Regions from separate parts of the Janthinobacterium sp. P210006 genome, predicted to be linked through region 3. Evidence: predicted binding sites of a transcription regulator. Region 3 holds the regulator's gene; each other region holds the start of a gene.
The links. The regulator LexA, encoded in region 3, represses DNA repair genes until DNA is damaged. The targets are predictions, from matches to a motif close to ACTGTATNNNNATACAGT.
Positions count from the first base shown of each region.

Region 1: the regulator LexA is predicted to act here: its motif matches at 6,345-6,362, upstream of recA (recombinase RecA).
Region 2: the regulator LexA is predicted to act here: its motif matches at 3,172-3,189, upstream of imuA (translesion DNA synthesis-associated protein ImuA).

Region 1 covers NZ_JAZARD010000001.1:250,653-260,841, reverse strand. The annotation lists gene VPH41_RS01185 (TolC family protein) at 1-490, opposite strand, end outside; gene VPH41_RS01180 (hypothetical protein) at 517-876, opposite strand; gene sucD (succinate--CoA ligase subunit alpha) at 1,148-2,029, opposite strand; gene sucC (ADP-forming succinate--CoA ligase subunit beta) at 2,043-3,212, opposite strand; gene VPH41_RS01165 (DUF2889 domain-containing protein) at 3,291-3,851, opposite strand; gene recX (recombination regulator RecX) at 4,371-4,826, opposite strand; gene VPH41_RS01155 (hypothetical protein) at 4,861-5,028, opposite strand; gene recA (recombinase RecA) at 5,148-6,254, opposite strand; gene VPH41_RS01145 (response regulator transcription factor) at 6,495-7,229, shown strand; gene VPH41_RS01140 (sensor histidine kinase) at 7,226-8,758, shown strand; gene VPH41_RS01135 (DUF4212 domain-containing protein) at 8,751-9,065, shown strand; gene VPH41_RS01130 (sodium:solute symporter family protein) at 9,062-10,189, shown strand, end outside.
Region 2 covers NZ_JAZARD010000001.1:1,114,679-1,124,867, forward strand. The annotation lists gene VPH41_RS04965 (GNAT family N-acetyltransferase) at 1-1,680, shown strand, start outside; gene VPH41_RS04970 (putative Na+/H+ antiporter) at 1,739-3,004, opposite strand; gene imuA (translesion DNA synthesis-associated protein ImuA) at 3,210-3,920, shown strand; gene VPH41_RS04980 (Y-family DNA polymerase) at 3,850-5,337, shown strand; gene VPH41_RS04985 (glutathione S-transferase N-terminal domain-containing protein) at 5,454-6,158, shown strand; gene VPH41_RS04990 (alpha/beta hydrolase family protein) at 6,242-7,018, shown strand; gene VPH41_RS04995 (hypothetical protein) at 7,021-7,809, opposite strand; gene VPH41_RS05000 (hypothetical protein) at 7,893-8,243, opposite strand; gene VPH41_RS05005 (M61 family metallopeptidase) at 8,315-10,189, opposite strand, start outside.
Region 3 covers NZ_JAZARD010000001.1:1,301,838-1,312,026, forward strand. The annotation lists gene purF (amidophosphoribosyltransferase) at 1-1,288, shown strand, start outside; gene VPH41_RS05825 (cystathionine gamma-synthase family protein) at 1,397-2,638, shown strand; gene lexA (transcriptional repressor LexA) at 2,709-3,344, opposite strand; gene rpsF (30S ribosomal protein S6) at 3,620-4,006, shown strand; gene priB (primosomal replication protein N) at 4,027-4,326, shown strand; gene rpsR (30S ribosomal protein S18) at 4,352-4,642, shown strand; gene rplI (50S ribosomal protein L9) at 4,670-5,125, shown strand; gene VPH41_RS05855 (replicative DNA helicase) at 5,271-6,656, shown strand; gene VPH41_RS05860 (DUF47 domain-containing protein) at 6,751-7,377, shown strand; gene VPH41_RS05865 (inorganic phosphate transporter) at 7,420-8,430, shown strand; gene VPH41_RS05870 (MBL fold metallo-hydrolase) at 8,476-9,372, opposite strand; gene VPH41_RS05875 (GAF and HD-GYP domain-containing protein) at 9,560-10,189, shown strand, end outside.

The DNA.
Region 1 (10,189 bases), 1.1 Mb from region 3:
ACAGCTGCGCCGTATCGCCGAGGATGGCCAGGCGTTCGCCCGCCGCCAGCGCATCGTAATACGCCTGGCTGACGGCGAGACGCAACTGGCGCCGCGCCTCGCGCACGTCTTCGCGCGCCCCCTCCTCCTGGTGCAGCGCGCCCTCGCGGCGCAGGCCGCGCTTGCCGCCCCGCTCCAGCAGTTGGTCGATGCGCACGCTGCTGTCGACGGTCTTGCTGCGCAAGCTGCCTGCGCCCACGCCAAGGCCTGGGTTGATGTTCATGGTTTGCACCGTCAGCATGGGATTGGGCGCCGCGGCAGCACTGGTCACGGCGGCGGCGGCACCATCGAGCGCCAGTGCCGACACGCGCACGTCGTGGTTGCGTTCGAGCGCAATGCGCTGCAGCTGCTCCAGCCCCAGGCTGTCTGCCAGCGGGGTCTGCGCATGCAGCAGCAGTGGCAGGCACAAGGGCAGCAGCGCCGCTGGCCACAGGAAACGTTTCATGGACATGATGTTCGCTTTCGCGTTCTCTTGGATTAATTACTGTCGGCGGGTAATAACTTGGATATGCGCGACAAATGGCCCTGCCCGCAATCCTCCGGCCACAGTTCCACCTGCATCTCGGGCCTGGCGTCGATATCGGGCGGCACCTCGGCCACGGCCGTGCGCATGACCCGCACATGGTGGTAGCGCAGCTCGACAAAATGGCGGCTCGCCAGTTCGGCGTCGGACAGGCGCGCCAGGCAGGCCGGCAAATCGGCGGCGCGTCCCGGCCCGTACGCAGCGACGACCCAGGCACGCTTCGCCCCCCGCTGCCAGTCCACCTTGGGCGCCTCGGCGCAGGCGCATAACAGCAACAGGCATAGCGCGGCCACGCCCGGTTTCATGGCATCCATAGTGCATATTTCCGATGTAGAAAGTAGGCGCGCACGCGGCGCGCGAAGATGGTGCTGACAGGCCGAATCATAGGCGCGCGGTGCGCCGAACGGTGTTACAAGTTGGTAATGTCACATGCCTGTCATGGCCCGTGCCAATGGCTGCGGGCGCGGCAATGGTGCGCGGCAGGAAAAGGGAAACGGGCGGCAGGAAGGATCTCGGAGCGGCGATGCATGGAACGAAAAAAAGGAGCCGAAGCTCCTTTTTTGTACTGCGGCAAGCCGGCTGAAATTACAGCATGGCTTTCAGCAGACGCGCCATTTCCGACGGGTTTTTGGTCACAGTGATGCCGCAAGCTTCCATGATTTCCAGCTTGGCTTGTGCCGTATCGGCACCGCCCGAGATCAGCGCGCCGGCGTGGCCCATGCGCTTGCCTGGAGGAGCGGTCACGCCGGCGATGAAGCCGACGACCGGTTTTTTCATGTTGTCTTTGATCCAATAAGCCGCGTTGGCTTCGTCCGGACCGCCGATTTCGCCGATCATGATGACCGCGTCGGTATCTGGATCGTCATTGAACATCTTCATGATGTCGATGTGCTTCAGACCGTTGATCGGGTCGCCGCCGATGCCGACTGCCGACGATTGGCCCAGGCCCAGTGCGGTCAGCTGACCCACTGCTTCATAGGTCAGGGTACCCGAACGCGATACCACGCCGATGCGGCCTTTTTTATGGATGTGACCTGGCATGATGCCGATCTTGATTTCGTCTGGCGTGATCAAGCCTGGGCAGTTAGGGCCCAGCAGCAAGGTTTTGCTGTTGGCTTTGGCCATGCGGTCTTTCAGGGCCATCATGTCGCGGACAGGAATGCCTTCGGTGATGCAAATGGCCAGATCCATTTCAGCTTCGACAGCTTCCCAGATCGCCGCTGCCGCGCCTGCTGGCGGCACGTAGATCACGGAAACGTTGGCGCCGGTTTCTTTTTTCGCTTCGGTAACGTTAGCGAAAATTGGAATGCCTTCGAAATCTTCGCCGGCTTTCTTCGGGTTCACGCCTGCCACGAAGGCAGCTTTGCCGTTCGCGTAGTCGCGGCAACCGCGGGTGTGGAACTGGCCGGTCTTGCCGGTGATCCCTTGGGTTACGACTTTGGTATCTTTATTGATCAGAATGGACATGTTGATTCCTTAATTAAGCTTGACCAGCAGCGGCGGCAACGACGCTCTTTGCTGCATCTTCCATGGTGTCGGCTGCGATGATAGGCAGACCGGAATCGGCCAGCATCTTTTTGCCCAGGTCTTCGTTGGTGCCCTTCATGCGCACCACCAGCGGTACGTTCAGCGAAACGGCTTTCACCGCGGCGATGACGCCTTCGGCGATCACGTCGCAACGCATGATGCCGCCGAAAATGTTCACCAGGATGGCTTTCAGGCCTGGGTTTTTCAGCATGATCTTGAACGCTTCGGTTACTTTTTCTGCTGTGGCGCCGCCGCCGACGTCCAGGAAGTTGGCTGGCTCGCCGCCGAACAGTTTGATCGTGTCCATGGTGGCCATGGCCAGGCCGGCACCGTTCACCAGGCAACCGATGTTGCCGTCGAGCGAGATGTAGGCCAGGTCGAATTTCGACGCTTCGATTTCCGCTGGATCTTCTTCGTCCAGATCGCGCAGGGCGACGATTTCCGGGTGACGGAACAGGGCATTCGGGTCAAAGTTGAACTTGGCGTCCAGGGCGATGACTTTGCCGCTGCCGGTGACGATCAGCGGATTGATCTCGGCCAGCGAGCAATCGGTTTCCCAGTACGCTTTGTACAGGCCTTGCAAGTTGACGCGTGCGTCGACGATGGAACCGGCAGGCACGCCGATTTTGGTCGCGATGTCGTCTGCCTGGGCATCGGTCAGGCCGACGCTTGGCTCGATGGTGACGTGGTGGATCTTCTCTGGGTGGCTCTCGGCCACTTCTTCGATGTCCATGCCGCCTTCGGACGAAGCCATCAGGACAATCTTCTGGGTAACGCGGTCGGTGACCAGCGAAACGTACAGTTCTTGCTTGATGTCGGCGCCTTCTTCCACCAGCAGGCGGTTGACTTTCTGGCCTTCGGCGCTGGTCTGGTGCGTGATCAGCTGCATGCCCATGATCTGGTCAGCGTATTCCTTGACCTGCTCGATCGATTTTGCCACTTTCACGCCGCCGCCCTTGCCGCGGCCACCTGCGTGGATCTGCGCCTTGACTACCCACACCGGGCCGCCCAGGGTTTCCGCAGCCTTGACTGCCTCGTCAACGGACATGCACGGAATACCGCGTGGTACCGTCACTCCGAATTGCCGGAGGATTTCTTTGGCTTGATACTCATGGATTTTCATGCTGGCTTCCCTTCTGATACTGATTTGTAAAAATACGGTTAGTGGTGCAAAAAAAACAGGAAAAACAGAGCGCCGGGGTCACGCTTTGGCTACCCAGCGCGGGTAATACCGTGCAACTGCCCCGCCATCGGTGCGCAGGGCGTGGCATTTGTCGAGTTGAAACGGCTTTTCATGCGACAAGTCAGCATTCGCACCGTCACGGGTCGACCAGACATCGCCGGCAAATGCCTGAACCGTCGCAGTCGGCAAGACTTGCGCCAGTTCCGTCAAATGGGTACAGCCGGCGATTCCCGCCAGGCGCTGTTTCAAGTCGCGGCGGAAATTCTTCAATAAATTCAAACCGATCAGCGCCCTGTAAGCGGGGCCGATGGTATCGCAAAAACCGGGATAGGGCACGGCATCGGAGGCGGCTTCGGCCTCGACAATGGTCAGTTCGCGATCGACGGTAATGCGGAGATGGAGGTCATGCAGAGGAGTGCCGGCGGGACGGGGGCCCGAGGCCAGGGTCGCGTCGTAGCTTTTGATATCGGTAATACGGGCGTCAATATCCCACAGGCCGTCGTCGCGCAGATACGCTTGGACGTCGATAACGCGGGAGTGCCGTAGGGCGCGCCGGGATACGGGAGTTGACAGGGGCATAAGACCGATGCCGCTTGCGCGGCCATAATTAGTAAGCAGCCATGTGCATAAAGCACGCCGTTCGCAGCTTCTACGAACAGCAACCGCACCTGCGGCGCCGCAAAAACCCTAAAAGTGTAGCACATTGGGCGCTGGTTGCGCCGCAACATAATTTTTCATTGCTTCGATAAAAACATTTCAAAGTATACAGAGAACACATGAAATTTTATGCAGATATCAGATCCAGTGATGATAGATATGTGCAGCCGGGACCGTGAACCACATTCAGTTGCCGCCGCCGCAACGATATCGCAGAGCACCGGCAGCGTTCGCCACGTGCAACGCAACAACACGCCAGCCGCTTGACAGGACGATGACCATTGCAAAGAAAATAATGGCAGACGACAAGGCCAGCCAGTGCGCGCGGCCAGGGCACCACGCGAACTGTTGTAGCAGGAACACAGCACGGCCAGCGCGGATCAGCGGCAGTGCAAAAAACGGGCGCGACGCGCGACTTGCCGGCATCGCACCAGTACCCGCCTAGTCGTCCTCGGGTTCCAGTCCCTTCAACGCCACCTGCACGGCGCGCTGGGAAAAGCCGCGCTGCATCAGGAAGCGCATCTGCTTGCTGCGCTGCTCGGCATCCTGCGCCACTTGCCCGAACTTGCGGCGCCACACTTCGCAGGCGCGCTCGGTCTCGCCTTCGGCCAGGCCCGCCTTGAGTTCCTGCAGCGCCTCGCCGGCGATGCCATGACTTTGCAATTCCGCCATGATGCGGCTGTTGCCAAAGCGGGCCGAGCGGCGGTGGATCAGCGACTCGGAAAAACGCTCCTGCGACAGCCAGTTGGCCTGCTCCAGGCTGTCGAGCAAGGCTTCCACATCGTCGCCCTCCTGCGCATGCCGCTGCAGCTTGCGCCGCAATTCCATGCGGCTATGCTCGCGCATCGACAAAAAGCGTAGCGCCCTGCCCTTCAGGCTCAGTTGTACCGCTGCCATCATTCCACCCTATCGTTCAACACATCAAGACAACTCAAATCAAATACAACATCAACTCAAGGCAATTCAAACACGACATCGCCACGACAGATATGCCGCCCGACATGCCGTTAACAATGCCGCCGATAATGCCGTCGATATTGCCGTCAACAATGCCGTCAAAAACACAAATGCCGCCTGGCGCACAAGCGCGAGGCGGCATTCATTGTAGATCTTTTAGGCGGCAAACCACGGCGCAAGGGGCCGTCAGGTATCGCAGCGTGTCGCAGGCAAGACCAGCCGCAGCTGGCCATGCCAGCGCAGCCGACCTGCGCCACCTTCTTACTCGGCCGCTTTCGCTTCCGCAGCCTTGGCAGCCTTGTCGGCAGCCTTATCCGCTTTTTCCGGCTTTTCAGCAGCCAGCGGCGGCAGTTCGCGTACGCCCAGCGAAGCGCGGACCTTGTTTTCGATTTCACGGGCCAGCGCCGGACGCTCCTGCAGGAAGGCGCGGGCGTTGTCCTTGCCCTGGCCGATGCGTTCGCCGTTGTAGCTATACCACGAACCGGATTTTTCCACGATCTTGGCATCCGAACCCAGGTCCAGGATTTCGCCTTCGCGCGATGTGCCGGCGCCGTACAGGATGTCGAAGTGCGCTTCCTTGAACGGCGGCGCGATCTTGTTCTTGACGACCTTGACCTTGGTTTCGTTGCCGATCACTTCATCGCCGGACTTGATCGAGCCGGTGCGGCGGATATCCAGGCGTACGGACGCGTAGAATTTCAGTGCGTTACCACCGGTGGTGGTTTCCGGGCTGCCGAACATCACGCCGATCTTCATGCGGATCTGGTTGATGAAGATGACCAGGGTATTCGTGCGGTTGATGGAACCGGTCAGCTTGCGCAGGGCTTGCGACATCAGGCGCGCTTGCAGGCCTGGCAGGGAGTCGCCCATGTCGCCTTCGATCTCGGCGCGTGGCGTCAGTGCGGCCACGGAGTCGATGACGACGAGGTCGACGCTGCCCGAACGCACGAGGGCGTCGCAGATTTCCAGTGCCTGCTCGCCCGTATCCGGTTGCGAGATCAGCAGTTCATGCAGGTTCACGCCCAGCTTTTGCGCGTAACCGACGTCGAGCGCGTGCTCGGCATCGATAAAGGCGCAGGTGCCGCCCAGCTTTTGCATTTCAGCAATGGTTTGCAGGGTCAGGGTGGTTTTACCCGACGATTCCGGACCGTAGATTTCCACCACGCGGCCGCGCGGCAAGCCGCCTACGCCCAGCGCGATATCGAGGCCGAGCGAACCGGTCGACACGACTTGCACTTCTTCGATCGGTGCGCTGGCATCCATGCGCATGACCGAACCTTTGCCAAACTGCTTCTCGATCTGCGCCAGTGCGGCGGCGAGCGCCTTGGCTTTTTCCGATGCGGGTACTACAGCTTTTTTATCGTCCATATGTTCTTTCAGCCGTTCTACAGTCGACGATTCACGTGAATCGGTCGGCCTGCGATAGCGCCAGTGGGTTAAATTCTTTACACAGACAGTACTGTATAAAAAAACAGTGATCAATGCAAGCGGAACGTGGATTTGTTTTGAAACAGATCAATACAACCCTGTTTTTCACAAAAATTCGCCACCTTGCGGAAAATGAAACACAATACAAGCTTCTACCGCCGCAAGCATAGGAAGTGCACCATGCGTATTTTACTTGCCGAAGATGACAGCGTGCTGGCCGATGGCCTGACCCGCTCGCTGCGCCAGTCCGGTTATGCGATCGACTACGTCAAGACGGGGCAAGAGGCCGATACGGCCTTGTCCACCCAGGAATTCGACTTGCTGATCCTCGACCTGGGCCTGCCGAAGATGTCCGGCCTGGAAGTGCTGCGCCGCCTGCGCGCACGCGCCTCGCTGCTGCCCGTACTGATCCTGACGGCCGCCGATTCCATCGAACAACGCGTCAATGGCCTCGACCTCGGTGCCGATGATTATATGGCCAAGCCGTTCGCGCTGTCGGAACTGGAGGCAAGAGTGCGCGCCCTGACGCGCCGCGGCGCCGGCGGCGGCGCCACCATCATCAAGCACGGCCCCCTCAGCTACGACCAGGTGGGGCGCAGCGCCTACATCAACGACCAGATGCTCGACCTGTCCGCGCGCGAACTGGGCTTGCTGGAAATCCTGCTGGGCCGCACGGGCCGTCTCGTCTCGAAAGAGCAGCTGGTCGACCACCTGTGCGAATGGGGCGAAGAAGTGTCGAACAACGCCATCGAAGTGTATGTGCACCGCCTGCGCAAGAAGATCGAGGTGGGCGGCGTGCGCATCGCCACCGTGCGCGGCCTCGGCTATTGCCTGGAAAAATACTCGGAAGCGGCGCGCCTGAACGCTGAAGCGGGCGAGTCGGCAGGCCTGACCAACGGCCCCGCCAGCAAGTGAAGGCGCGCGAGGCGCCAGCGGACGAGGCGGACGACGACGACTGGTTCGAGCCGCCCACCACGGAGCAGGATGACACCATCGAGCATTCGCTGTTCGGCGAAATCCTCGACTGGATGCTGGCGCCCCTGCTGCTGCTGTGGCCGATGAGCATCGCCATCACCTATCTGGTGGCCAAGAGCATCGCCAATCAGCCGTTCGACCATGCGCTGGAAGACAGCGTGACCGTGCTCACGCAGCAGGTCAAGCAAGCCGATGGCGCCGTGCTGCGCCACGTGCCGGAAAAAAACGGCAAGGGCCGCGACTTCCTGCGCGGCGACGATGTCGATACCCTGTATTACCTGGTGGTGGGCGCGCGCGGCGAATACCTGGACGGCGACCGCGACTTGCCGCCGCCCCAGGACCCCGACAAATACCGCAGCGGCATGGTGCTGTTTCGCAACGACACCATCCACGGTACGCCCGTGCGCGTGGCGTTCACCTACCTCGACATGCCGTCCAGCAGCGACGACGAACCGCGCCGTGCGCTGGTGCAGGTGGCCGAAACGCTGGAAAAACGGGCCCAGCTGGCCAATGAAATCATCAAGGGTGTGATCTTGCCGCAGTTCATCATCCTGCCCGTGATCCTGGCCCTGGTCTGGTTTGCCCTGGCGCGCGGCCTGTCGCCGCTGGCGCAATTGCAGGAGCGCATACGCGCCCGGCCGCCCGACGATTTATCGCCCATCGAATCGGGCCAGGTGCCCGAGGAAATCACGCCGCTGGTCGGTTCGCTCAACGAGATGCTGGCCCGTCTGTCGCTGTCGATCGACATGCAGAAACGCTTCATCGCCGATGCCGCGCACCAGATGAAGACGCCGCTGGCGGGCATGCGCATGCAGTCGGAGCTGGCCCTGCGCCAGACCGACCACGACGAGATACACCGGTCGTTGCTGCAGCTGGCGAAAAGCTCGGAAGCGGCCACGCGGCTGGTGAACCAGCTGCTGGCCCTGGCGCGCGCGGAAAACCAGCCGCAGGCAGGCACGGCGTTCGAACCGATCGAGCTGAGCGAACTGGCGCGCGGCGTGGTGCAGGACTGGGTGCAAGCCTCGTTTGCCCAGCATATCGACCTGGGCTTCGAACAGCCCGCGTATTCGATCATGATTTCCGGCAATGCCATGATGCTGCGTGAACTGCTGAGCAATCTGATCGACAATGCCCTGCGCTACACGCCGGCCGGGGGCAGCGTCACGGTGCGCGTGCGCAGCACCCTGGAACTGGCCATCCTGGAAGTGGAAGATACGGGTCCCGGCATACCGCCGGCCGAGCGGGCGCACGTGTTCGAACGCTTTTACCGTATTCTCGGCAGCAATGTCGACGGTAGCGGACTGGGCCTGGCCATCGTGCGCGAAATCGCCCAGCAGCACGGCGCCGAAGTCGATATTTTCAATAATCCCCGCGCGCACTCGCCGAAGCTGCCGGGCACCCTGCTGCGCCTGAGCATCGCCCTGCTGTTGCCGGACGCGCCAGAAGAGGATGACATCACGTATGGATAAGTCCAGCCCTCCCGCGCCGCCGCTGCGGCCCGCGCGCACGCCCGGCCCCGAATTGCAGGCGCGCCTCGATACGCACTGGCGCAAGACGCGGCGCCTGACGGCCATCCTGCTGCTGGTCTGGCTGCTGACGGGCTTCCTGACCGTGTTTTATGCGCGCGAACTGTTGCACCTGAACCTGTTCGGCTGGCCCCTGCCCTTCTATATGGCGGCCCAGGGCGCCTCGCTGGTCTATCTGGCCATCATCGCCTTCTACGCCTGGCGCATGCGGCGCCTCGACCGGGCTTTTCATGCCGAGGAGCAAACATGAGCGGCCAGCGCAGCTTCTTTGCCCGGCTGAGCCGCTACTACCTGCTGTTTACGGGCGGATTTGCCGCCTTCCTGCTGGCCCTGGCCGTGCTGGAGCAGGAAGGCATGCCGCGCGCGTGGATCGGCTACCTGTTCATGCTGGTCACCATCACCCTGTACGCCACCATCGGCGTCATCAGCCGCACCTCGAACGTCACCGAATACTATGTGGCGGGGCGCCGGGTGCCGGCCATGTTCAACGGCATGGCCACGGCCGCCGACTGGATTTCGGCCGCCAGCTTCATCAGCCTGGCCGGCGGCCTGTACCTGAACGGCTTCGACGGCCTGGCCTTCATCATGGGCTGGACGGGCGGCTATTGCCTGGTGGCGCTCCTGATCGCCCCCTACCTGCGCAAGTTCGGCCAGTACACGATTCCCGATTTCCTCGCCGCCCGCTACGGCAGCGGCGCGGACGGCCGCGGCGCCAGCGTGCGCGTGGTGGCCGTGGCCGCCACCATCATCGTGTCGTTCACCTATGTGGTGGCGCAGATCTACGCCGTCGGCCTGATCGCCTCGCGCTTCACGGGCGTGGATTTTTCCGTCGGCATCTTCCTGGGCCTGGCCAGCATCCTCGTCTGCTCCTTTCTGGGCGGCATGCGCGCCATTACCTGGACGCAGGTGGCGCAGTACATCATCATCCTCGTCGCCTTCCTGATTCCCGCCATGTGGCTGTCGGTCAAGCATGCGGACAATCCCGTGCCGCAGATCGCCTACGGCAAGGTGCTGCCGCAGCTAAGCGCGCGCGAACACGTGCTGGAAACGGACCCGAAAGAAAACGAAGTACGCGCCATCTTCCGCCAGCGCGCGCAAAGCTACCAGGCGCGCATCGACGGCTTGCCCGGCTCGTGGGAGCAAGGCCGCCTGGCGGCCCAGCGCCAGCTCGACAGTTTGCGCCAGCGCAATACCTCGCTGTTCGACATCCGCAATGCAGAGCGCTATCTGATCGCCTATCCGAAAAGCCCGGATGAGGCGCGCGTGCTGTGGCAGGCGGCGCAGGCGCAGAACCAGAAACGCGCCGAGCCGATCATTCCGCACGCGCAGCCGTTTCCCGCTGCGGACCGCGCGCAGTCCGACATCAAGCGCAAC
Region 2 (10,189 bases), 190 kb from region 3:
GTGCGGCACAACGGCGGCGCGCCGTATGTCTCCATCCTGTGGGCCTGGGATGCACAGCAGCTGCGCAATGACGAGCGCTTCAGCCCCACGGGCGGCGCCGGGCGCTACACGATAGGCCGCTACGCGATCGGCGGCACGACCCTGCATATCAACTCGCTGCGCGCGCTGGCGCTGGACTTCGCGCCGGCCCGCTTCGACTTGCTCGACACCCTGCATACGCAGCGCTACTTCGCCACCCTGTCCGATTATTTCCGCATCCTCATCATGTGCGAATACGGCGGCATGTATATGGATGTCGATACGATCCCCCATAACCCGGCGACGATTTTCCTGATGAAGCCGGAAGTGCCCGACTATTTCCAGCACGGGGACGGCGACGGCGAAGCGCGCCGGCATGTGAGCTGGATGAATCTGTTTCTCGATGAAACGGGCATGCTGATCGCCAAGAAGAACGATGCGGCGCTGCGCGTGATCCAGCGCAATGTGAACCTCGCCTATGCGGGCATCGAGGGCGAGATTCCCCGTTCCTGCCCGCAATTCGAGGCGCGGCTGTTCGGCCAGTTCTATGCCGAATGGAAGAAAAACCTGGGCGTGACCCTGCTCAGCCATGCCGAGTTCTACCAGCGCTATTGCGTGCTGTATGACGGCGTGCGCGAAGCGGTGGCGGGCGGCATCCGCGGCATGCGTTTGCTGGACGATATCATTACCGATATGCACATCCCCTTGAGCGACGAAGAGCGGCGCGCCTATGCGCGCTGCGTGGCCAGGCTCGATGAAATCGACTGGCAGCTGGACGATCCTTTGAACCTGGTCAATATCGTCGATGTATTCGATATCGAGGAAGTGCCGCGCATGGCGTATGCGGCTCAGCTGCGGGCGGAAATCGACCATTTCCACTATTACTCGGTGCTGTCGGACGACCCGCAGCTGGACCGCGTGAATGACGTCTTTTGCCGCTACCTGCTGGCCCACCGTTCGCAGCATATTGCCGCCGGTAATTTCTGGCGCCCCACCGTGGGCCGCCATGCCAGCCGCCTGCCCATGGCCAGCGACGTGGCCGCGCCCGATGAGGACGGCCAGGCGGGTCTGCTGTCGCATGCGCCGCTCAGGCTGGTGCCGGGCGAACTGCTGGGCGACGAGGCGAAGAACCGCATGGCAAAGCTGCTGTTTGCCACCAGTTACCTCGAATACTGTTCCTTTGGAAATAAGCTCAACCTGCAGTTCGTCGAATTGCAGCGGCGGCAGAACATCGACCCGTACCTGGCGCACATCCACGGCCTGCATGACGAGGACGAACGCTTCATCGGCTTTTTCACGGCCGCGACGATGGCCGAGTTCCAGGCTTGCGGCGCCGTCTCGTATTACCGCGACGACATGAAGGCGCTCGACGATGCGTATGACGCCTTCGTGCTCGCGCATGCGCGCGCCGACGACTGTTTCGTCAGCAGCCTGGCCATCGACGAGAAATACCGGGGGCAGGGCCTGTTCCGGCAAATGTTCCATGAAATCCGCGACCTGGCCAGCCGCAAGGGCTGTGCGCGCATCACCTTGACGGTGTGGGAAAAGAGCGAAGCGCTGCAAGTGTATCTGCACAAGGGTTTTCGCAGCGTGGGCACGTTCGATTATGCCTACAGCCTGTTTTACGACCGGCTGCACTTCCTCGTGTATGAGGGCAACTAAGGAAACCGGGGAGGGACGAGGGGAGCAGGGGCGGCCGGCAGCCGCCCCGTGCGCAAGCTTACAGGGCCAGGAAGGCCAGGGCCGCCACGGCCGTCGGCAGCAGGGCGCCCGCCAGCAGGCCGACGGCGCCGATCGACTCATCCTTGAAGCCGCGGCGCAGCAGGGCCACGCCGGCCGGATTCGGCGCGTTGGCGATGACGGTCAGGCCGCCGCCGGCCACGGCACCGGCCACCAGCATGTATTTCGCTTCGTCCGTCATGCCGACAATCAGCGAGCCCAGGTAAGTGAGGGCCGCATTGTCCGTAATCGCCGTCAAGCCCAGCGCGCCGAAGAACAGGGCCAGCGGTTTCAGGCTGGAAACGATGGGCTGCAGCCACCATTGCTGCATGCCGCCCAGCACCACCAGGCCGCCCAGGAAGAAGCCGACCAGCAAGCCCTCTTTAAGGATCAGGGGGCTTTGATAGCGCTCGTATGCCTGCACGAAACCGAGGAAGAACAGGAACAGGCCGACGAACAGCACGGGATGGTGCGCCAGGGCCACCACGCCGGCCAGCACGATCATGTGCACGAGGCTGACGGCCAGCGGCACTTTCGGCGCTTCCACGTCGCCCGCTTTCGGCTTGATGTCGGACGTATTGCTGTGCAGATATTTGCGCAGCAGGATGCTCACGCCCGTGGCGTTGACCAGCACGGCGATGGCGGCTTTCCAGCCGAAATGGCTGGCCATGTAGGCGCTGTCCCAGTTCCACGTGGTGGCCACCATCAGCACGGGCGGCGCCGCGTACGAAGTCAGGGTGCCGCCGATGGAAACGTTGACGAACAGTACGCCCAAGGCGCCATATTTCAGCCATTCAGGGATGCCCTGGCGAAAGATTTGCGGCGCCAGCATCAGCGCGGCCAGGGTCATGGCGGCCGGTTCCGTAATCATCGAGCCCGTCAGGGGCACCAGTGCCAGGCCCAGCCAGACGAGGGCCAGTTCCGTGCGCAGCGGCATCACGCGCGCCACCCCTTTGAGCAGGCGCTGCACGGCGTCGAGCACGGGGCGCGAGGCGGCCACCACCATGACGACAAAGACGAACAGCGGTTCCGTGTACTGGCGCGATTCGGCGTACTCGATGGCTGCATCGCCGCCCGAGACAAAGGCCATGACGATGATCAGAATAAAGGCCCAGAAGCCGAACACGACTTCTACTTCGCCCAGCAAATGCAGCAGGCCCGCATGGCGCGGGTGGCGGCTCGCCAATGTTTCAAACGACTTCGCGGCGAAGGTGTGGATGAGCGCAAGGCCGAAGACGATGGCGCTGATGATTTGGATGGTGGTCAAATGAGTTTCCTTATGGACGGAGGAAGCCGCCCGGTGCATTGCCGAGCGGTAAGGAGAGTGCTTATGGTACAGCAATCGATGTGAAAAACGGTGTTTTTCGGACGTGGCGGGACGACCTGCGGGTGGCGCTACGCAGATATGCCTTGCCAAAAGCAGGGTCAGATAGTACTGTATATGCATACAGTATTTATCTTTATGAATCATGATGCAACATTCCCAATTGATGGCCTCGCCGGAAGCCTTGCACCCGTCCCTGTGGCGTGCATCGCAGCTGGGGCAGGGTGCCACGCGCTGCCTTGACACGGGCTTTGCCGCCCTGTCCGCGCAGCTGCCCGGCGGTGGCTGGCCCTGCGGCAGCCTCATCGATCTGCTGGTGCAGCAGCCGGGCAGCGGCGAATTGCGGCTGCTGGCGCCCGCGCTGGCGCAGTTGCCGGGCTTGCCCATCGTGCTGCTGCAGCCGCCCCATCCGCCGCAGGCGCTGGCCCTGGCCGCACAGGGGCTGGCGCCATCGCAGCTGCTGTGGCTCAAGAGCGCCGGCAGCAAGGATGCCTTGTGGGCGGCGGAAAACATCTTGCGCAGCGGCAGTTGCGGCGCCTTGCTGTTCTGGCAATCGCACGTGCGCGCCGACAGCCTGCGCCGCCTGCACCTGGCCGCGCAAGGGGGCAACACCGTGTTCTGCATGCTGCGCCCCTTGCACGGCGCGCAGGATGCGTCGCCGGCGCCGCTGCGCCTGTCCTTGCGCCCGGCCGCCGGCGGCATCGAGATCGGCTTCATCAAGCGCCGGGGACCGCAGCGCGATGCGCCGCTGTTCCTGCCCCTGCAACCTCCTTCATTATTGCTGCGTCATGCGACTCTGGATCGGCCTGTGCCTGCCCCGGCTCCCGCTCGAAGTATTTTGCCCGCGCTGGTCGGCTGACCACCTGGGCGTGGTGCTGGAGCAGGAGCAAGTGATGGCCGTGTCGCCGCTGGCGCGGGATGCCGGCATCCGGCCCGGCATGCGCCGCGCGGGCGCGCTGATGCTGGCGCCGCAGGCGCGCCTGCACGAGCGCTCGCCCGAGCTGGAAGCGCAGGCCCTGCAAGCGGTGGCGCTGGCGCTGCTGCAATACTCGCCGCTGGTGGCGCAGGGCGAGGAAGCGACCCTGCTGGTCGATGCGGGGGCCAGCCTGCGCCTGTTCGGCGGCGTGCGCGCCCTGTGCCGGCAGATTGCGGCCAGCTTGCGCGCGCTGGGCTACACGGCCCAGCTGTCGTGCGCCCCCACGGCGCGCGGCGCCTGGCTGCTGGCGCGCGCCGGGACGCGCCGGGGCCGCGTGCTGGGCATGGCGAGTCTCGTGCGCCGCCTCGACGGCTTGCCGTGCGCCTTGCTGCCGCCCGCGCGCCCCTACCTGGACTGGCTGGAGGGCATCGGCTGCCGCACTATGGGACAGCTGCGCCATCTGCCCCGGCCCGGCTTGCAGCGCCGCTGCGGCGGTGCCTTGCTGGACATGCTCGACGATGCGCATGGCCACAGCACGGAACTGTTCCTGTGGCTCGAAGCGCCGCCCACGTTCCGCGCCAGCCTGGAACTGTTCGACCGCGTGGAGCATGCGGAAGCGCTGCTGTTCGGCGCGCGCCGCTTGCTGCAGCAGATGACGGGCTGGCTGTGTGCGCGGCAATTTGCCGTCGAGCGCATTCAGTTGCTGCTGGCCCATGAGCGGGGCAGGGTGGCGCGCCCGCCCACCGTCATCGACCTGGCCTTGGGCGAAGCCGTCTGGCGCGACGAGCATTTATTGCGCTTGCTCAAGGAGCGCCTGGCGCAGCTGGTACTGGACGCGCCCGTGATCGGCCTCACCCTGGAAGCGCTGCAGGTGCAGCCCATGGCGCCGCCCAGCGACACCCTGTTCCCCGAGCCGGGCGGTACGCCGCAGGAGCGCCAGCGCCTGATGGAATTGCTGGTGGCGCGCCTGGGTGCCGAGAATGTCTTGCAGGCGGCGCCACGCGCCGATTACCGGCCCGAAGCGGCCAACCAGTGGCTGCCGCTGCCGGCCAGGTCCGCTGCAAGAAACGCGGCGCCGGACTTGCCGCCCGGCTTGCCCGGCATGCCCCGTCCCGGCTGGCTGCTGGCCCAGCCCGTCGCCCTGCTGATGCGCGAACACCGGCCTTTCTATGGCTCACCCCTGAAAATGGTATCCGTGGCCGAGCGCATCGAGGCGGGCTGGTGGGGCCAGTCGCAGGCGCGCGATTATTTCATTGCCGAAGGCCTCGACCACGCCCACTACTGGGTCTACCGCGAACGCATCGCCGGCAGCGGCGAGGATGCCGCGCCGCGCTGGTTTTTGCATGGCTTGTTTGGCTGAACGGGGGGCGGGGGCAGGCACGGGCAAGCCGGTTCCGGCGCCGTCCAGCAGAAGCGGGGATGCTTGGCTATACTTGCTTCCCGGTGCCGCGTATTTAATTCAAGTAAAGGATTTCCATGTCACAGCTTTCCGATTTTCCCATCACCCAGAAGTGGCCTGCCCAGCATCCCGAGCGCCTGCAGCTGTACTCGCTGCCGACGCCGAACGGCATCAAGGTATCGATCCTGCTCGAAGAGCTGGGCCTGGCGTACGAGCCCCACCTGGTCAGCTTCGAACGCAACGAGCAGCTGTCGCCCGCCTTCCTGTCCCTCAATCCGAACAACAAGATTCCCGCCATCCTCGATCCGGACGGTCCCGATGGCAAGCCGCTGGCCCTGTTCGAGTCGGGCGCCATCCTGCTGTACCTGGCGGAAAAGACGGGCAAGTTCATCCCCCGGGACGCGGGCTTGCGCTACGAAACCATCCAGTGGCTGATGTTCCAGATGGGCGGTATCGGCCCCATGTTTGGCCAGGTGGGCTTCTTCCATAAATTTGCCGGCAAGGAGTACGAAGACAAGCGTCCGCTGGAACGCTATCTGGGCGAAGCGAAGCGGCTGTTGGGCGTGCTCGAGCAGCGCCTGCAGGGCCGCGACTGGATCATGGGCGGGCAATACACGATTGCCGACATCGCCATCTTCCCGTGGGTGCGCTGCCTGGTGGGATTCTACGGTGCGGGCGATCTGGTCGGCTTTGCCGATTTCCCGAACGTGCAGCGCGCGCTCGATGCCTTCCTTGCCCGTCCAGCCGTCATCAAGGGCCTCGATATCCCCAAGCGCGACTGATCTTGCCAGCCGCCTGCGGCGGCGGCCGGGCGGCGCTACAATGCGCCATCGGCCGCGCTGCGCGGCAGCTTTGATCTGAGACAATGAAATCCACCCGGCAAGATTTTCCCGGCGCGCACGGCCATGTGCTGGCGGCGCGCCTCGATGCGCCCGACGGCGCCATCCGCGCGTACGCGCTGTTCGCCCACTGTTTTACCTGCGGCAAGGACGTGCTGGCCGCGCGGCGCATCGCGCAAGGCTTGACGGAGCACGGCATCGCCGCGCTGCGCTTCGACTTCACGGGACTGGGCGCCAGCGAGGGCGAGTTTGCCGCTACCAATTTCTCGTCGAACGTGGACGACCTGGTCGCCGCCGCCGACTTTTTGCGGGCCAGGCACGCCGCGCCGCAATTGCTGATAGGCCACAGCCTGGGCGGCGCCGCCGTGCTGGCCGCCGCCGCGCAAGTGCCGGAAGCGACGGCCATCGCCACCCTGGCCGCCCCCAGCACGCCCGCTTACGTCACGCGCATGTTCAGCGGCCACCTGGCGCAGATCGCCGCCGAGGGCGAGGCGCTGGTGCAGCTGGAAGGGCGGCCGTTCCGCATCCGCCAGCAATTCGTCGACGATGCGGGCAGCCACAGCTTGAAAGACCACATCGCGGGCCTGCGCCGCGCCCTGCTGGTGATGCATGCGCCGAACGACACGACGGTGAGCCTGTCGAACGCGATGGATATCTTTACGGCCGCCAAGCACCCGAAAAGCTTCGTTTCGCTCGACGATTCCGACCACTTGCTGACGGGGCGCGATGACGCGGCCTATGTGGCCAATGTCATCGCCGCCTGGAGCGCGCGTTACCTGCAGGTAACGCCTCCTGCGCCATAGTTTCAGCTGCCCGCGGGTGCGGCCAGTTTTTTCCTGACAAGCAGAAACACGATGGCGCCCAGCGGCAAGGAAACGACGAATGTCCAGGGCTGGTAGGCGCTGGTGCCGGCGGCAGCGCCAAACAGCTGGATGGCGATGGGCAGGAACAGGTACTGTCCCGTCGCCCAGTTGAGCGACAGCCGGCCGAAGCCGATGCTGATGAACAACAGCCAGGGCCATTTCCTGACAGTCAGCTTGCTGCGCAGGCATAACACCAGGGTCGACAGGATCAGCAAAGGGGAGGCGATGGCAGCGCCGAGCACCAGATAGTGGGCCAGCGATTTGCCGCGCAGCGTGAAGGTCGCCTGCTCTTCCAGCGATGCCGTCTGCGGCGCCACGCTCAAGCCCATGATGGTGGCGTCAGTGCCATATTTTCTCAGCGTGATGGTGCTGACGATCCATTTTTCGGGATAGGCATACTCGAAGCTGACACGCAGCAATTGAGGCATATCGCGCTGCTCGATGCGCTGGTAGCCCACCACCTTGACGGACTGGGGTTCGCCTGCGGGGAAGACGGCGCTCAAGGCGGGCAGCGCCTGGCGGATCTGATCGCCGTTGTTGCCCGGCTCGGTTGCCATGCGTACATAGTCCAGCTGTTTTTCGCGCAGCAGGTCGCTGTAATGCCGTGCCAGCTGCTGGTCTTGCAGCGGCACTATCTGTTCAAACTCCTTGATCAGGTCGGGTTGCTGGCACCCGGCCAGCATGCAGAGCAGGAACGGCAGGACGCAGGTGCGCAGAAAGAGCAGGAACATGGGCAGGGGACGCAAGGGGACGATGAAAAACGCCGCCCCTGCAGGGGCAGGCGCGGCGCATGAACGGGGCAGGTGGCGAAGGCTCAGTCTTCGTCAAACTCTGCGGAAAGATCCTTCCAGCCCTTGCTGGCAGCAAAGGCGGAAAACTCTTCCGGCGCTTCCAGGACGATCAGTTTCTTGTCTTGCAGGCCCAGGTCGCCATGGCCGAAGTCGGGGCCTACATAGCCGAGGCTGCGCAAGCGGGCCAGGATGTGGCCGACCAGGGTCTTGTCCTTGCAGGCACCCGCTTCGAGCGGGGCGGCGAAATCGACGTAGACGTCGATGATGCCGTAGCCTTCGTCGAAGATGCGGATGGCCTTGATGTCGTGGGCACGGCCGGAGCCGTCGGTGGCCTTGAAGGGGCCGCTGAGCTGGATGTCGGTGTCATTGTTCATCTTGTCAGCATACACCAAAAGCGGCCCCCGCATAGGGGGCGCCGCGCAAAACCTTTGCCGATATCGCCGTCTCAGCGCGCTTGCAGGATGGCCGACAGGCGGTCGCGCGTGCCGGCAATGCGCTCCAGTTGCGGGTACTGCAAGCCGCCGTGGTAGTCGAGCGCCACCGTCTGGAATTGCTTGCCCTTGCGAACCAGCAAGTTGATCGGTTGCGGGCTGGCCTTGGCCGCCTGGATGGCCGCCTTCAGCAGCTTGGGCGTGTAGGCCGTGCCATTGACGGCGAGCAAAGTCGTGTTGCCGGACAAGCCCGCCTTGAAGGCGGGGCCGTCCCACAGCACTTTATCCAGCTTGCCATCCTTGGCGATGCTCAAGCCCAGCGAATACGTGAGGTCCGTGCGCTTGCTGCGCTCTTCCTCGGCTTTCAGGAACGGCGTGGGCGTGTCGCGGTAGACCAGTTTCCAGCCGGCCCGGGCCAGGCCGTCCAGCGGCGCGCCGGGGCCGTGGCCGTCCAGGCGCGTGCGCAGGAACGTGGCCCAGTCGTGCGGCTGCACGGCGTTCAGGGCCGCCACCACGTCCTCGAAGGTGTAGGGCAGGGGCGTGGTGCTGCCTTCCTGCACGCCGAAGAAGGCGCGCGCAAAGTCGTCGAGCGAGCGGCGCTCGCCGGACAGTTCGCGGATGGCGGTATCGACGTCGAGCCAGACCAGCGCGCCTTCCATGTAGTAGTCTTCATCGCGCTGCCAGCTGCTCCAGCCGATGGGGCGGCGGCCATTGATGATGGGATCGTTGGTCGTGTCCTGCATGGCGCGCCAGCTGCGCCCCGGCATCACGTCGTAATGGGCGGCCGTCGCGGCGAACAGGTCGCGCATGTGGGCCGGGGCCACCAGGCCGGAGCGGGCCGCCAGCACATTGCCCCAGTACTGCGTCTGGCCTTCGTAGACCCACAGCAAGCTGTTTTGCAGCGGCGTGTTGAAGTCGGGCGTGTCCTGGCCGGCCGGACGGCGGAACTTGCCATTCCACGAATGCGTGAGTTCGTGCGGCAGCAGCACGCGCTCCGCCTCGTTCTTGTCCCAGTCGCTGAAATAGCCAGGCTTGACACCGTTTTCGCTCGACTGCATGTGTTCGCGGCCAATGCCGCCGAACTCGTCGCTCAAGGCCAGCAGGAAATCATAGTGGCGGTAGTGGCGCGCGCCGAACAGTTTATAAGCTTGCTGCATCATCGCGCGGTGTTTCTCGACCTGCTGCGGCGTCGCTTCCAGGCTGTCGGCGCTGTCGGCCATCACATTCAGGTGCACGGGCACTGCGGCGCCCGGGTCGAGGTCGATGCGCGCGAAATGGCGCCCCGCGAAGACGGGCGAGTCGACCAGGGTGTCGAGGTCCAGCGCTTCGAAATCGATCTGCTGGCTGGCCGGCGTCGCCGCACGCGCGCGCACTTCCAGCGCGCTGGCAAATTCCCAGCCGGCCGGCAGGGTCAGGCTGGGCTGCACGACGATGTCGCGCGCGGCGCGCCCGGCCGGATACAGGGTCATCGCATGCCATTGCACGCCCAGCATGGCGCTGGTCATGGTGATGCGGCCCTGGCTCGTGTCGACGGGCGAGAGGAACTGGTATTGCGCTTCCACCGTGCTGGCGCCGGCCGGCACGTCCACGTGGAACGCGAACATGTTGACGGGGTCGCGCCGCCATTCCAGGGGCGCGCCATTGGCCGACAGGCGCAGGCCGGCCAGCTGGTTCAGGGGACCGCTGGGGCCGTGATTGCCCGGCACCCATTGCGGATACAGCAAGGTCAGCTTGCCTGGCACGGCGGGAATGCTTTCGCGGATGCTGAACAGCTGCTGCGCCACATTGCTGGCGTCGACGTGCAGCACGATGGGCGCGGGCGGGGCGGCGTGGGCGGAAGCGGCGACGAGAATGGCGAGGGACAGGCACAGGAGGGAACGGGCGTGGGG
Region 3 (10,189 bases):
GTCGAGCGAAGAGGAAGCACAGCCGTTTTATGTGAATGCACCGTTCGGCATCACCCTGGCGCACAACGGCAACCTGACCAACTGGGAACAGTTGAAGCTGGAAATGTTCAAGAACGACCGCCGCCACATCAATACCGATTCCGACTCGGAAGTGCTGCTCAACGTGCTGGCGCATGAAATCCAGGAAGCGACGACGGGCCTGAACCTGGACCCGGAAGCTATCTTCAAGGCCGTTACCGTACTGAACCGCCGTGTCAAGGGCGGCTACGCTGCCGTGGCGCAAATCGCCGGCGTGGGCTTGCTGGCCTTCCGCGACCCGCACGGCATCCGTCCGCTGTGCCTGGGCATCAATGAAACGGAGCAAGGTCCTGAATACCTGATCGCCTCCGAATCCGTAGCCCTGGAAGGCATGGGCTTCCGCTTCGTGCGCGACATTGGTCCCGGCGAAGCCGTCTTCATCGACGCCGACAAGCAATTGCACAGCGCCCAGTGCGCCGACAATGCCAGCCTGAATCCCTGCGTGTTCGAATTCGTCTACCTGGCCCGTCCCGATTCCGTCATCGACGGCGCCTCCGTGTACGCCACGCGCCTGAAAATGGGCGAATACCTGGCCGAAAAGATCCGCGCCGAATTGCCTGGCGTGCATATCGACGTGGTCATGCCGATTCCCGATTCCTCGCGTCCGGCCGCCATCCAGCTGGCCATGGCGCTGAACATCGAGTACCGCGAAGGCTTCATCAAGAACCGCTACATCGGCCGTACCTTCATCATGCCGGGCCAGGCGGCGCGCAAGAAATCCGTGCGCCAGAAGCTCAACGCGATCCCGTCCGAATTCAAGGACAAGGTCGTGCTGCTGGTCGACGATTCCATCGTGCGCGGCACCACCAGCCGTGAAATCGTGCAGATGGCGCGTGAAGCGGGCGCGACGAAAGTCATCTTCGCTTCGGCTGCGCCACCGGTGATCTTCCCGAACGTGTATGGCATCGACATGCCGACGCGCGACGAACTGATCGCCTACGGCCGCACGACGGAAGAAGTGTGCCGCGAAATCACGGCCGACTACCTGGTGTACCAGGATATCGGCGCGCTCAAGCAGGCGATCGCCGACGTCAACCCGGCCCTGACCAACTTCGAGGCGTCGTGCTTCGACGGCGTGTATGTGACGGGCGACGTGTCGCAGGAGTACCTGGACCGCCTGGAATATGCGCGCCACCATCCGAAGGCGGCAGCGCCCGAAGATACGCCCCGTTCCCAGCTGAACCTGAACCTGGCAACGACAGAAGCATAAGTAACCTGCCCGGCCGATGCCGGGCATTTTTTCGGGGGCGCACTTTCCGGTGCGGCCCCAGCACTTGCCTTGGGTTAAGCGGCAAGGCGAGCATTTGGAACTTCCACCATGACCACCAATAAAACCTACGGCTTCACCACCACCATCTTGCATAACGACCGCCGCAAGGGCATCGAACATGGCTCGCTGCACAAGCCCGTGCACACTTCCGTTGCCTTCGGCTACGCCGATGCGCGCCAGCTCGCTTCCGTGTTCCAGGGCAAGGAGCCAGGCTTCCGCTATGGCCGCCAGGGCAATCCGACCGTGTCCGCGCTGGAAGACAAGGTCAACAAGATGGAAGACGGCGTGGCGACCCTGTGCTTCGCCACGGGCATGGGCGCCATCGGCGCCGTGGTGCAATCGTTGCTGCGCGCGGGCGACCATGTCGTGTCGTCGGCCTTTTTGTTTGGTAATACCAACAGCCTGTGGCAAACGGTGACGGGGCAGGGCATCGCCGTGTCGTTCGTCGACGCCACCGACGTGGCCCATGTGGCGGCCGCCATCACGCCGGCCACGCGCATCGTGTTTGTCGAAACCATCGCCAATCCCCGCACGCAGATCGCCGACCTGAAAAAAATCGGCGACTTGTGCCGCGAAAAGGGCATCCTGTACATCGTCGACAACACCATGACGACGCCATATCTGTTCCGCCCGAAAGCCGTGGGCGCGGGCCTAGTGGTGAACGCCTTGACGAAATCCATCGGCGGTCACGGCAATGCGCTGGGCGGCAGCTTGACGGATACGGGCGTGTTCGACTGGACGCAGTACCCGAACATCTTTGAAAACTATAAAAAGGCGGCGCCGGCGCAGTGGGGCATCGCGCAGATCCGCGCCAAGGCCTTGCGCGACTTCGGTGCCTCGCTGGGTCCGGAAGCGGCGCACCATATCGCCGTCGGCGCGGAAACCATGGCCTTGCGCATGGACCGCACCTGCTCGAACGCGCTGGCGCTGGCCACCATGCTGGCCGCGGACCCGCGCGTGGCAGCCGTGCACTATCCGGGCTTGCCGTCGCACCCGCAGCATGCGCTGGCGACGGAATTGTTCCGCAGCTACGGTTCCCTGTTCAGCTTTGAATTGAAGGATGGCATCGACTGCTTCGATTTCCTCAATCGCCTGCATTTGGCCATTCCAGCGAGTAACCTGGGCGACACGCGCACCCTGGTCATTCCCGTCGCCCACACGATTTTCTATGAGATGGGTGCCGAGCGGCGCGCCAGCATGGGGATTGCCGAGTCCTTGATCCGCGTTTCCGTGGGCATCGAAGATGAGGCCGATCTGCTCGACGACTTCAAAAACGCACTGGACCTTTAAACAGCCGCGCGCCATGTGAAAAGGGCCGCAACAGTCATGCTGTTGCGGCCCTTTCCGTGCCTGCAGCGATTTAATGCCAGCTACGCATGAGGCCGACAGCCAGCCCTTCCAGGGCAAACTCATCTTCCGGCGAGACGGTGATCACCTTGAAGTCGGGGTTTTCCGGCAGCAGTTCGATGACGGAACCCGTCTTCTTGTAGCGCTTGACGGTGACTTCGTCGCCGATGCGGGCGACGACGATCTGGCCATTCTTGGCGCTGTCGACCTTCTTGACGGCCAATAAGTCGCCATCCATGATGCCGGCGTCGCGCATGGACCAGCCTCGCACCTTGAGCAGGAAGTCGGGCTTGGCCGAGAACAGGGCCGGATCCACGTTGTAGCTCGCTTCCAGGTTTTCCTGCGCCAGGATGGGCGAACCGGCCGCCACCCGGCCGATCAGGGGCAGCGACATCAGCAGTGCTGCCGGCACTTTCGACGGCAGCGCTTCGGCGGCGGCGCCGATCAGGCGGATGCCGCGCGAGGTACCGGGCGAAATCTCGATGGCGCCCTTGCGGGCCAGGGCCTGCAAATGCTCTTCGGCCGCATTGGCCGACTTGAAACCCAGTTCATTGGCGATTTCGGCACGGGTGGGAGGAAACCCCGTATTTTCAATCGCGTCCTTGATCAGGTTCAGGATTTGTTCTTGTCGTGCTGTCAGCTTGATCATGAGCGGTGGGTGCATACTAAAATGCTGTCTATATGAACAGTCTGTATTTTTGTACAGTATCGCCCACTATGCAAGGGGATTTCCGTGTTTTGGGTGGATTTCGCAAGAAATAGTCATTCGCGGGGCAAAAACAGGGCGGTGCACGGGCTTTCCGGGCGCTTGTGGAAGGAATGATTGAAACGTTTGCAAAAGGCGGTTATAATCTTCGGCTGACCTTCCCACACCCGTCTTGACGCCGGGGTGGGCGATTATCAATCCGACCTGAAGGAGTTTGCATGCGTCATTATGAAATAGTCTTTATCGTCCATCCGGACCAAAGCGAGCAAGTGCCCGCGATGATCGAACGCTACAAAGCCAGCGTAACCACCCGCGGCGGTTCGGTTCACCGCGTGGAAGATTGGGGCCGCCGTCAAATGGCTTACTCGATCCAAAAGCTGCCTAAAGCACACTACATCTGCCTGAACATCGAATGCGACAACGAGACCCTGGTCGAGTTGGAAACAGCATTCAAATTCAATGATGCCGTGTTGCGTCACCTGACCGTTAAAATGAAGAAAGCTGAAACAGCTCCTTCGCCGATGATGAAATCGGTACAACGCGAAGACGCGGCCAAAAGCCACCGCACCGAAGCACCAGCAGCCGCTCCAGCCGCAGCCGCTTAATTTTTGACCAGGATCGTGCGCTGAACCAGCTACAAGTAACCGCCATCATTGCCGAGCGCGAAATATTGCGCTATACCCCGGCAGGGCTGCCGATTGTGAATGCAGTATTGCAGCACAGTTCGCAGCAGATGGAAGCAGGGATTGCCCGTTTGACCGAGTTTGATGTTGCCGCGCTAGCCGCTGGCGAAATCTCAGGCCGGTTCAGTCAGGCAAGCTTGGGCGGGGTGTATCAGTTCACGGGTTTCCTGGCCAGAAAGAGCCGCAACAGCAAGAGTTTGGTGTTTCACATCATTGATTTTAGTGCAGTCATTCCCGACTAGCGCATTTTAGATACAGGAGCCTGACATGGCATTCGGTAAAAAGTTCGACAAAAATAAGCTCAAGCTTAAAGAAAAACGCAAACAGCAAAACCCTTTGTTCAAACGTAAGAAGTTCTGCCGCTTCACGGCAGCTCACGTTGAGCAAGTCGACTACAAAGACGTCGACACGCTGAAAGACTTCGTCCAGGAAAACGGCAAGATCATGCCAGCACGCCTGACCGGTACCAAAGCGCACTACCAGCGCCAAGTCGACACCGCAATCAAGCGCGCTCGCTTCCTCGCGCTGCTGCCATACACCGATCTGCACCACGCTTAATCGGTCAGATATTCCTGGAGAAGAACTATGCAAATCATTCTGTTAGAAAAAGTTGTAAACGTCGGTAACCTCGGCGAAGTCGTCAAAGTCAAAGACGGTTACGCACGTAACTTCCTGATCCCGCAACGCCTGGCACGTCGTGCTACGGCAACCGCTGTGGCTGAATTCGAAGTCAAGCGCGCCGAACTGGAAAAAGCTGCAGCTGCCAAACTGGCCGCATCGCAAGCCCAAGGCGAAAAACTGAGCGGCCTGACCGTTCAAGTTGCTCAAAAAGCTGGCGTCGATGGCCGTCTGTTCGGTTCCGTCACCAACTTCGACATCGCTGAAGCGCTGACCAAGCAAGGTTTTGCTGTTGAAAAAGCACAAATCCGCATGCCTACCGGCCCGCTGAAGATCGTTGGCGAGCACAACGTTTCGGTTGCTCTGCACACCGACGTGGTTGTGGAAGTTGTTATCGCTGTCGTACCAGACGCGAACGCGTAATCGTCTGCGGGCCTGGCCCGCAAGCGCTACCGTACAGTAAAGCACTATGAAAAGCCGGGTTCGCCCGGCTTTTTTGTGGCCTTTTTTTCGCGCAATTTCAGCCCTTTATTTTTGCCAGTACGCCGAAGCAGGTATAATTCGCGCCATGAACGCCCCCTCTGATCCGCAACTGGATTCCCTCCGTATTCCGCCGCACTCGATCGAAGCAGAACAATCCGTTATCGGTGGTCTGCTGCGCGACAATGCAGCGTATGACCGCATCGCCGACTTCATGCATGCGGAGGATTTCTATCGCTATGACCATCGCATCATCTTCGAGCAAATCGTCAAGATGGTTAACGCTTCCAAGCCAGCCGATGTCATTACTGTTTTTGAAACCCTGACCCAGCTCGGCAAGGCCGATGATGTGGGTGGACTCGCTTACCTGAACGCCATGGCGCAAAACACGCCATCGGCCGCGAACATCCGGCGCTACGCCGAGATCGTGCGCGACCGCGGCGTGCTGCGCAAACTCATCACCGTCGCCGACGATATCTCGGGCACGGCCTTCAGCCCGCAAGGCAAGGAAGTCAAGCAGATGCTTGACGAGGCCGAGTCGAAGATCTTCGCCATCGCCGAAGAAGGCGCGCGCGGCGCCCAGGGCTGGACCGCCATCCAGCCCCTGCTGACGCAAGTGGTCGAGCGCATCGACGAACTGTACAGCCGCGACAACCAGAGTGAAATCACGGGCGTGCCCACCGGTTTCATCGACCTCGATCGCATGACCTCCGGTCTGCAGCCGGGCGACCTGGTGATCGTGGCGGGCCGTCCATCGATGGGCAAGACGGCGTTTTCCGTCAACATCGGCGAAAACGTGGCCATCGACAGCGGCTTGCCCGTGGCCGTGTTCTCGATGGAGATGGGCGGCGCCCAGCTGGCCATGCGTATGCTGGGCTCCGTCGGCCAGCTGGACCAGCATCGTCTGCGCACGGGCCGCCTGAACGACGAAGACTGGCCGCGCCTGACGAATGCGATCCAGAAGATGAACGACGCCCAGTTGTACATCGATGAAACGCCGGCGCTCAACTCGATCGAATTGCGCGCCCGCTCGCGCCGCCTGTCGCGTCAATGCGGCAAGCTGGGCCTGATCATCGTCGATTACTTGCAGCTGATGTCGGCCAATACGCCGGGCGACAACCGCGCCACGGAGATTTCCGAGATTTCACGGGGCTTGAAAGGCCTGGCGAAAGAACTCGGCTGTCCCGTGATCGCCCTGTCCCAGCTGAACCGCTCGCTGGAACAACGCCCGAACAAGCGTCCCGTCATGTCCGACTTGCGCGAATCGGGCGCTATCGAGCAGGATGCCGACGTGATCCTGTTCATTTACCGCGACGAGGTGTATAACCCCGACTCGCCGGACAAGGGGACGGCCGAAATCATCATCGGTAAACAACGTAACGGTCCAATCGGCAGCATCCGCCTCACCTTCATGGGGCAGTACACCAAATTTGGCAATTACAGTGGTGGCCTGGCGCTTTACCAAGGCGACTAAGACTCAGCAGCACTGGCAATTCCATCGGCCGCCCCCGACAACGGGGCGGCTTTCTGTAGTAAATAACACGACTCAATGCTTAACGGAGAATGACATGTTTGGACGCTTGATGCCCACTGAGGGCAAGTTTTTTGAATTGTTTAACCAGCACGCGGAACTGTGCGTCAAGGGCGCCAAAGAGATGCTCGGCCTGATGACCAATTTCGACGACCTGGAAAACCGCGTACATGCGATCGAAAGCATCGAGAAACAGGCGGACAAAGTCACCTACGCCACCGTGGAAATGCTGCACAAGACCTTCATCACGCCGATCGACCGCGATGACATCCACCAGCTGATCACGCGCCAGGACGACATTCTGGACTTGCTGGAAGATGCGGCGCAAACCGTTTCGCTGTATGACCTGAAAGCCGTCACGCCGGAAGCCAAGCGCCTGGCCGAACTGGTGCTGGCCTGTACCGAGAAAGTACGCGACGCCGTCGCCATGCTGCACAACATGGACAACTCGCGCAAGATCGTCGCCATCTGCGAAGAGATCGACCGCCTGGAATCGGACGCCGACCACGTGATGCGCGCCGCCATGTCCAAACTGTTCCGCGACGAACCGGACGTGCGCAACCTGATCAAGCTGAAAGCGATCTACGAAATTCTGGAAACCGTGACCGACCGTTGCGAAGATGTGTCCAATATTATCGAAGGCATCATCGTCGAAAACGCGTAAGCGTTGGGCCTGTCCTGAACCAGAATCAGAAAAGAAACTACAATGACCATACAAATCAGCATCTACGTGCTAGGCCTGTTGATCGTCCTCGCGCTGCTGTTTGACTTCATGAACGGCTTCCACGATGCCGCCAACGCGATCGCCACGGTGGTCTCGACGGGCGTATTGAAACCGCAGACCGCGGTTGCCATGGCTGCCACTTTCAACTTCGTCGCCATTTTCGTGTTCCACCAGCTGACCGTGGCCGCCACGGTGGGCAAGGGCACCATCGACCCGGCGGTGATCGACCAGTACGTGATCTTCGGCGCGCTGATGGGCGCCATCTTCTGGAATTTGTTTACCTGGTACTACGGGATTCCTTCGTCGTCCTCGCACGCCCTGATCGGCGGCCTGGTGGGCGCGGCCGTCGCCAAGTCCGGTACGGGCGCGCTGGTCGCGGCCGGCCTGTGGAAAACGGTGGCCTTCATCGTCATCGCACCGGTGCTGGGCTTTGTGTTCGGTTCGATCATGATGCTGCTCGTGTCCTGGATCTTCGTGCGTTCGACGCCGCGCAAGGTCGACAAGTGGTTCCGCCGCCTGCAGCTGGTATCGGCAGCCGCCTACAGCCTGGGCCACGGCGGCAACGATGCGCAAAAAACCATCGGCATCATCTGGATGCTGCTGATCGCTGCCGGCTACTCGAGCGCGGCCGATGCCATGCCGCCGATGTGGGTCATCATCTCGTGCTACACGGCCATCAGCTTCGGCACCCTGTTCGGTGGCTGGCGCATCGTCAAGACCATGGGCCAGAAGATCACCAAGCTGAAACCGGTCGGCGGCTTCTGCGCCGAAACGGGCGGCGCCATCACCCTGTTCGTCTCGACGGCGCTGGGCATTCCCGTCTCGACCACGCACACCATCACGGGCGCCATCGTCGGCGTCGGCTCGTCGCAAAAAATGTCGGCCGTGCGCTGGGGCGTGGCAGGCAATATCGTGTGGGCCTGGATCTTCACGATCCCCGCTTCCGCGTTTGTCGCCGCAGTGGCATGGTGGATTGGCCACCACATCATGTAATGGATAGTCAACGCCAGTAAAAAGGGAGCCTTGCGGCTCCCTTTTTTATGCGCGGGCCAGTTCCACCGTCAGCCCCTCGTAGGCGAGGAACACCTGCAGGCCGGCCAGGCGGTCCGCATAGCGGCTCATCACGTCGGCAAACACGGCTTCCAGCTGTTCGTCGCTGCGCGTCGGTTCGTGGTGGGTGCAGTACAGGCGCCGCGCGCCGCAGCGCAGGGCCAGGTCGAAGGCGGCGTCGAAGGTGCCGTGGCCCCAGCCCTGCTTGCCCGGGTATTCCTCGCGCGTGTACGAGCAATCCATGATCAGCGCTTCGACGCCGGCGATCAAGGCGTCGATGCCCGCCTGGCGCTGCGCATTGCGCGCGGCGCAGTCCGCGTGCTCGGCATGGCCGGGCGGATGCAGGTTGTAGAACGGTTCATGGTCGCCGCTGAAGAACAGCGAGGCGCCGCCGCAGTCGATGCGGTAGCCGAGGTTGACGACGGGGTGGTTCATCTCCGCGCCGCGCACGCGTGCGCCGCCCACCTCGACGGCTTCGCCGGGCGCCAGGGTGCGGTACTCGATGCTGGCCGCCATGGCCGCTTCGCTGACGGGAAAATAGCTGTTTTGCAGCTGCACCGCCATCACGTGCTCGATGCCGCGCCCGCTGATGGCGTCCAGGGCGCCGTGCAGGCGCATGCGGTTGCCCGCCACGAACAGGGGGCTGAACATGGGCAAGCCGTGGATGTGGTCCCAATGGCTGTGCGTGATGAAGACGTGCGCGTCGACGGGCTGGCCCGGCGGCAGTTGCTGCGCCAGCGAGAATATGCCGCTGCCCGCGTCGAGGATGATCAGGCTGTCGTCGTCGGTGCGTACTTCGATGCACGTGGTGTTGCCGCCGTAGCGCGCCGTGCGCGGGCCGGGGGAGGGGATGGAGCCGCGCACGCCCCTGAACGTGAATTTCATTCAGTACCTTGTTACAGTGTAATTATTGTTGATTCTATTCTAATTAATGAAATTGGCGGCAACATTTGTGTGTGTTGCGATACGGAAAGTTATTTCATTTTGTTGCAAGTAAGTAATGTACAGTGCGCAGGGCGGCCGTTACACTGGCGCTTGCCGATTTCCCCATCCTTACCTGATTGCCACCAACATGCCTCAGTTGCACCCTGAGAAAATCGCCCACAGACTGGAGCAATTGACCGAACTCAGCGTCGCGCTGGGCCACGGCCTGGGCGGCGAGGGACACGATATCGGCGCGCTGCTGCAGCGCATCGTGCTGCTGGCAAAAAGCATGAGCGGGGCCGATGGCGCCACCCTGTACCGGCCCGCGCTTGAGGGCCGCCAGCTGGCGTTCGACATCAGCGTCAACGACAGCCTGGGCATCGCGCAGGGCGCCGACATGGGCTTGCCGGGCGTGCCCCTGTTCGACGAGGCGGGCCAGCCCAACCTGGCATCGGTGGCCGCATATGCGGCGAACCTGCGCCGCAGCGTGAACATCGCCGACGTGTACCGCGACGAGGACTTCAATTTTTCCGGCATGCGCGACTTCGACCGCCACCACGGCTACCACACGCAATCGATCCTGACGGTGCCCATGAGCGACCATGAGGGCGATCTGATCGGCGTGCTGCAGCTGGTCAATGCCAAGGATGGCGACACGGGCCAGGTGCGCGCCTTTTCCTCGACCGACCAGCGCTTCATCGAGGCGCTGGCCGCGCAGGCGGGCGTGGCGCTGACCAATCAGCTGCTCATATCGCAGCTGGAAGAGCTGCTCGAATCG